Regions from separate parts of the Blautia sp. AF34-10 genome, predicted to be linked through region 2. Evidence: riboswitches for the same ligand, from Rfam matches in the RefSeq annotation. Region 2 holds a riboswitch; the other holds the start of a gene.
The links. A riboswitch is a leader RNA that binds a small molecule or an ion and turns the genes downstream of it on or off. The one in region 2 is predicted to bind lysine.
Positions count from the first base shown of each region.

Region 1 (3,410 bases), on a different contig from region 2:
TCTTCTTATCGGCGCAGACCCGGTGCCAGTCCATCGGTGTGGAGTATGATGACCGGATTTATGCGAAGGCAATGGAAAACAAAAAGGCGGCGGCCTCTGGTGCGCGGACGGAGTTTGTGCTGGAGAGCGCCGAAAATTTTCCCGTTCCTGTGGAAGTGGACCGGGTGTATTTTTTTAACCCGTTTTCGCTTGAAATCTTAAGAAAAGCGATGGCAAGACTGCTGGAATCGTACTACGAAAATCCGCGGGAGATCCAGCTGTTTTTCTATTACCCGTCGGATGCTTATATCTCGTATCTGATGACGGTGCCGGAACTGGAATTTCTCGATGAGATCGACTGTATGGATCTGTTTCCGGGCGGGGACAGCCGGGAGCGGGTTGTGATTTTTACGATTCAGGAATAAAAAGTTTTGTAACAGAAAAAACCGTGTGGAATACAAAAAAGCATGAATTATATTTGAAGAAAGGGTGTTTTTATGAAATATCAGGTAATGCGAATTGAGGAAGACCTTGATTTCGGCTGTGAGGAGCGCGGTGCCGACGAGCCTGTCATGGCAGTTGTTGTTTTGAAAGATGAAAACGGAACAGAATCGCGCATCCGCCAGGAGGATCAGATGCTGTATGACCGGAACATCGAGGAGGGCGACACCGTCATTCTGAATGAAAACGGCGAATTGCGAAAAGCACTCTCCGGTGATTGGACGCAGAACTGTGATTCGAAAAATGTAGATACGACAAAATTCGTCAACATGATGCAGGTTGTCAAAGCCGGAAAACAGATCGACTGGATCTGCCCGTTCTGCGGCGGAACAGTAGAACGACTGGAGCAGGAAGGCGGAAAAACCGTGATCGGATGCACATCGTGCGATATGCGGATTCAAATAGAAAATTAAACGATTTCGGCCTTTAAGGCCGAAAGAGAAAGGAAACACAAATGGTAAAACCAATTATGAGAGACGTTCTCTTCCTCGGACAGAAATCCGTCCCGGCGACAGAGGAAGATCTGCAGGTGGGAAGAGATCTGCAGGACACACTGGCAGCAAACCGCGAGGCATGCGTCGGCATGGCGGCAAATATGATCGGCGTGAAAAAACGCATCATCATCGTAAACGCCGGATTCCGCGACATCATCATGTTCAACCCGGTGATCGTCCGCAAAAGCGGCCCCTACGAAACAGAAGAAGGCTGCCTTTCCCTGCCAGGCGTGCGGAAAACAAAGCGGTACCAGAACATCGAAATCGAATACTACGACTGGAACTGGAAAAAACAACGCCAGAAATTCACCGGCTGGCCAGCCCAGATCTGCCAGCATGAGATGGATCATCTGGAAGGGATACTTATTTAGATCCTACAGCAGACAGGAGGACAGTATGACAGACAGAGAATGAATGGTAAAAGGAATCATTTACAACCCGAATGTGGAAGAGCTGGCCAAAGAGCAGTCCGGCTATATGGAGCGTCTGTGGAAGTTCAACCAGCTGAAGCCGTCAGAGGGAGACAAGAAAGTCAAATAAATCAGGACAAATTTCGAAAATATAAAATTTTTGTAAAATAATGTCGAAAAAACGATTGACAAGTAGCGAAAAGAAACATATGATAATACCTGTCAATATACATATTCGGCAATAGAGGCGCGAAGGCTAAGAGTAGCTGTCCTGAGACAACGGGGTCTGGGACGGGCAGGGAAAGGAGCATTCGCCGAAACGGGGCAGTTCCCGAAAAACTGTCTGCGTTGGGGTACAGTCGAACAGGCTGTGCACTCTCACCGTACTGGTGGAGGAGCTATTGCTTCATGAACGTAGATTTAATGGAGCAGTGGTGAAGACCGCTGCTCTTTTTATTGTACTGCAGTTGGAACCGTGACAAAAGGTCCAGGGGTGGAAATCTGTTTGGTTGGAGAACGAAAGACGAAACGGGTGTTACAGGATACGTCTGAAGAAAACTGTTGCCGGAAAAGAAAAAAGGGAGGATTTTGACATGATAGCATTTCTTAACTGGCTGGACGGTGTCCTTTGGGGCGTGCCGCTGATCGCGCTGATGATTCTGACCGGTCTGTACTTTACCGTTCGTTCTGGATTTTTCCAGTTCCGTCACTTTGGCTGGATTATGAAGAGAACCGGCGGAAAACTGTTCCAGAAAGAAGACAAAGCAAGTGAAGGAAAGGGTATGCTTTCCTCGTTTGAGGCGATTTCGACCGCTATCGGCGGTACCGTAGGATTCGGTAATATCGCCGGTGTTGCAACTGCAGTTGCAGCAGGCGGCCCGGGAGCCATTATGTGGATGTGGCTTTCGTCTCTGCTTGGTATGATATTAAAACAGGTTGAGGTTACCCTCGGCTGCTACTACCGTCACACCAACGAAAAAGGTGAGTACTACGGCGGTCCGACTTACTACATGGAGTGCGGACTTGGCGAGGAGCGCCACTGGGGCAAGCTGTGGCTGATCCCGGCGCTCATCTTCGGCATCGGTATTTTCTCCACCTTCTTCGTAACCTCTTCCAACCTGACCGCATCTCAGGTCGTAGCCGGTGCGTTCGGTATTGAGAATATCAATCTTGGAAGCTTCAAAGTAGAAGGCGTTATCGTGATGGGCGTTCTGCTCTGCATTCTGACCTATGTCGTTACAAGCGGCGGTACGAAGAAAATCGCAAGTCTGTTCAGCAAGCTCGTTCCATTTATGAGCGTTCTTTATATCTTGATGGGAATTGGCATGATCATCATCAACATCAACCGCGTTCCTGGCGTATTTGCAGCATCGTAACAAACGCATTTACCGGAACAGCAGCGATCGGCGGTTTTGCCGGCTGCGCAGTCAGCGAGATTATCCGTGTGGGTATGGCGCGTTCCGTATACTCCAATGAGGCTGGATGGGGTACTTCTCCAATGATCCATGCTTCCGCAAAAACACCGCATCCGGTAGAGCAGGGTCTGTGGGGATCTTTCGAGGTATTCTTTGATACCATGGTTATCTGTACGATCACCGCACTTTCCGTTATCTTAAGCGGAAACTGGACCGACGGAACGAACGGCGGAACACTTGCTTTAAGTGCATTTGCAAGCGGATTCGGCAAATTTGGAAGCATCCTTCTGGCAGTCATCATGGTCATTTTCACTGTAACGACTTCCGGCGGATGGTTCACCTACTATCTGGCAATTCTGGAGCATCTGTATAAAAAAGAAGGCAAGATGAAAGATATCGTCATGAAAATCTTCTACGCAGTCCGCGCTCTGCCGGGCGTACTGTGGACGATCTATCTGGTAAAGACAAACAACCAGGGCTTTATCTGGACTGTCGTTGATATCACATCTGCGATCCCGACCTTCGTCAACGTAGCAGTGATCCTGATTCTCTCGAACCAGTATTTCAAACTGCTGAAAGACTACAAAGCAAGAAACTTCGGCCAGGGCACG
Region 1 covers NZ_QUED01000010.1:65,430-68,839, reverse strand. Annotated here, with positions in the region: gene DWZ60_RS08025 (class I SAM-dependent methyltransferase) at 1-404, shown strand, start outside; gene DWZ60_RS17495 (hypothetical protein) at 477-893, shown strand; gene DWZ60_RS08015 (peptide deformylase) at 935-1,345, shown strand; gene DWZ60_RS08010 (maltose acetyltransferase domain-containing protein) at 1,389-1,514, shown strand; lysine riboswitch at 1,619-1,793, shown strand; partial or broken gene DWZ60_RS21160 (alanine/glycine:cation symporter family protein) at 1,978-3,410, shown strand, end outside.
Region 1: another riboswitch for lysine. It lies ahead of DWZ60_RS21160 (alanine/glycine:cation symporter family protein); the one in region 2 lies ahead of dapA (4-hydroxy-tetrahydrodipicolinate synthase).

Region 2 (3,410 bases):
AGCTGCTCGTCGGATGCGTCGAGATCCATCAGAAGCTCAAGCACTTCGTCGATGACTTCGTCCGGGCGTGCCTCCGGGCGGTCGATTTTGTTGATGCAGACGATAACGGAAAGATTCAGCTCAAGTGCTTTTTTCAGCACGAATTTGGTCTGCGGCATAGCGCCCTCGAATGCGTCTACAACCAGAATAACGCCGTCTACCATTTTCAGAACTCGCTCAACCTCGCCGCCGAAGTCCGCATGGCCTGGGGTGTCGATGATGTTGATTTTCGTTCCTTTGTAGTAAACTGCTGTATTTTTGGAAAGAATGGTGATTCCACGCTCACGCTCGATATCGTTCGAGTCCATGACACGTTCCTGAACCTCCTGATTGGCACGGAAAACGCCACTCTGTTTCAGAAGCTCGTCTACCAGTGTAGTTTTACCATGATCGACATGGGCGATGATGGCAACGTTTCTTACATCTTCTCTCGTTGTTTTCATTTCTTCATTCCTCTTCCTATGGGTTGACCCTGCCGGGTTCAATTTTTCAAAATTTCAAGCCGGCCGGGAATGTTTATCACAGCACAAAGGCAGGTGCCTTGCCGTTTTGTCTCTGCTGGATGCCTGCCTATCTGAACTATTATAGCACAGAACAGAGAAAAAAAACAGGGAAGATGTGACATTTTTTGTATTGCAATGGTAGAAAATACGAAGCATGTGGTGCGGTTTTTACAGAAACATATACAAAAAATTGGGCAGAATGCTGATTTGAATAGAAATAAAAAAATCTGGAAAAAAGTGGTTCTGAAAAAGAAATGTGGTTCATACATTAGGATTATAGATCAGCAAAGTACCGATCAGAAATCAATATTCAGAAAGAAAAGACAAAGGAAGGGGATTTTCATTATGGCAGACAAGATGATTGAAAACAATCAGGTGGTTATCATGGGAGAGATTGTCTCCCCGTTTACATTCAGCCATCAGGTATTCGGAGAGGGCTTTTACCTCGTCGATGTGATGGTCAAGCGGTTGAGTGAATCGCAGGACATCATTCCGGTGATGGTCTCCGAGCGGCTGGTGGACGTATCACAGGATTACCAGGGTGAGTGGATCTGCATCAGCGGTCAGTTTCGGTCCTACAACCGCCACGAGGAGAAGAAGAACCGTCTGGTACTCTCCGTATTTGCGCGGGAATTAAGCTTCGTGGAGGAAGAGGACGATTCCGTCAAATCCAACCAGATTTACCTCGATGGATACATATGTAAACCGCCGGTCTACCGGAAAACACCTCTGGGAAGAGAGATCGCCGACCTTCTGATCGCGGTCAACCGTCCGTATGGAAAATCAGATTATATCCCGTGCATCTGCTGGGGACGGAATGCGCGGTATGCCTCTGCGTTTGCCGTGGGCGGCCACGTTCTCATCTGGGGACGGATCCAGAGCCGGGAATATATGAAGCGGCTGAGCGAGACGGAAATGGAAAAGCGGACCGCGTATGAGGTTTCGGTGAGCAAGCTGGAATATAGTGAGAGTTAAAGCGCGATCCGCTGTTGACAAGAAAATTTAATGATGCTATAGTAAAAGCAGAACTGAAGTGGATAGAGGTCGCATTACTTCAAGAGTACCTTTTCGGATGCCTCAGCAGCAAAAGAAGAAGAGGAAAAGGGAAGAATGCCGAAGGACATCCGGCGCTGAACCGGTATGCTCCTGGGCGCAGGTTGAAAAAATCTGCGACTGTCATCGAGAGATGGAGAGCTATCTGATCATAGATACTGCGTATGTGTGAATTTGGAGGCGATCTTATCTGGGATGAGGCGCCTCTTTTTTAAACGGAAAGTGAAATTTTCCGTGGGAGATAAGCTCCGGCGACTGATTTCTTATGGTTTTATCTGACACAACATACAGGAGGAAAAGAGAATGTCTATTTTTAAAGGTGCAGCTGTTGCAATTATCACACCGATGACCGAAACACAGGAAGTGAATTACGAAAAACTCGGAGAACTGATTGAGGAGCAGATCGCCGGCGGAACCGACGCCATCGTTATCTGCGGAACCACCGGTGAGGCTTCGACCCTGTCCCATGAGGAGCATCTGGATGCCATCAAATATACCGTGGAAAAAGTAAATCACAGAATCCCGGTAATTGCAGGAACCGGCTCCAACAGCACGGAGACAGCAATTTATCTGTCTCAGGAAGCAGAAAAATACGGCGTGGACGGACTTCTTCTCGTTTCTCCGTATTACAATAAAGCAACACAGAAGGGCCTGATTGCACACTTTACCGCAATCGCAGACAGCGTCAAAGTGCCGGTCATCCTTTACAACATTCAGGGCAGAACCGGCGTAAACATTGCACCGGAAACGATCGTCTATCTGTTCAACAACGTTGAGAATATCGTTGCAGTCAAAGAGGCTTCCGGAAACATTTCCCAGGTCGCAAAAATTATGCAGCTGACCGATGGAAAGATCGATCTGTACTCCGGAAACGACGATCAGGTTGTGCCGATCCTTTCCCTTGGCGGAAGCGGTGTAATCTCCGTTCTTTCCAACGTAGCACCGCGTGAGACCCACGACATGGTACAGAAATTCCTCGACGGCGATGTGGCCGGATCCAGAGAAATCCAGCTGAGAGCACTGCCGCTCATCGATGCGCTGTTCTGCGAAGTAAACCCGATTCCGGTAAAAGCAGCGCTGAACCTGATGGGCAAAGAGGTTGGCCCGCTTCGTCTGCCGCTGACCGAGATGGAGCCGCAGAACCAGGAGCGCCTGGCAAAGGCTATGAAAGATTTTGGAATCAAACTGGCTTAAGTTAAGAATACACGAAGTAAAGAAGGAAAAAGACAATGGTTAAAATTATTATGCATGGCTGCAACGGCCATATGGGACAGGTCATCACCGGCCTGGTAAAAGAAGATGCAAATGCAGAAATCATAGCCGGAATCGATATGAACGACAACGGCCAGAACGATTATCCGGTATTCAAAAGCCTGGCAGAATGCGATGTTCCGGCAGACGTAGTCGTTGACTTTTCTTCCTACAAGGCAGCCGACGCACTGCTCGATGCCTGCAAGGAGAAAAAACTTCCACTCGTCCTCTGCACCACAGGCCTCACCGAGGATCAGCTCAAAAAAGTGCAGGAGACCAGCAAAGAAATCCCGGTTCTCCGCTCTGCAAATATGTCCCTTGGTGTGAATACGCTGATGAAACTGGTACAGGCAGCTGCAAAAGTGCTTGCCGAAGCAGGCTTTGATATGGAGATCGTGGAGAAACACCACAAACTGAAATGCGACGCTCCAAGCGGAACCGCCATCGCCCTGGCAGACAGCCTGAACGCGGCAATGGACAACCAGTACCACTACGTATACGACAGAAGCCAGCGCCACGAGCAGCGTGACCCGAAAGAAATCGGAATCTCTGCTGTACGCGGCG
Region 2 covers NZ_QUED01000005.1:114,689-118,098, forward strand. Annotated here, with positions in the region: gene typA (translational GTPase TypA) at 1-482, opposite strand, end outside; gene DWZ60_RS04640 (single-stranded DNA-binding protein) at 888-1,517, shown strand; lysine riboswitch at 1,573-1,747, shown strand; gene dapA (4-hydroxy-tetrahydrodipicolinate synthase) at 1,899-2,789, shown strand; gene dapB (4-hydroxy-tetrahydrodipicolinate reductase) at 2,825-3,410, shown strand, end outside.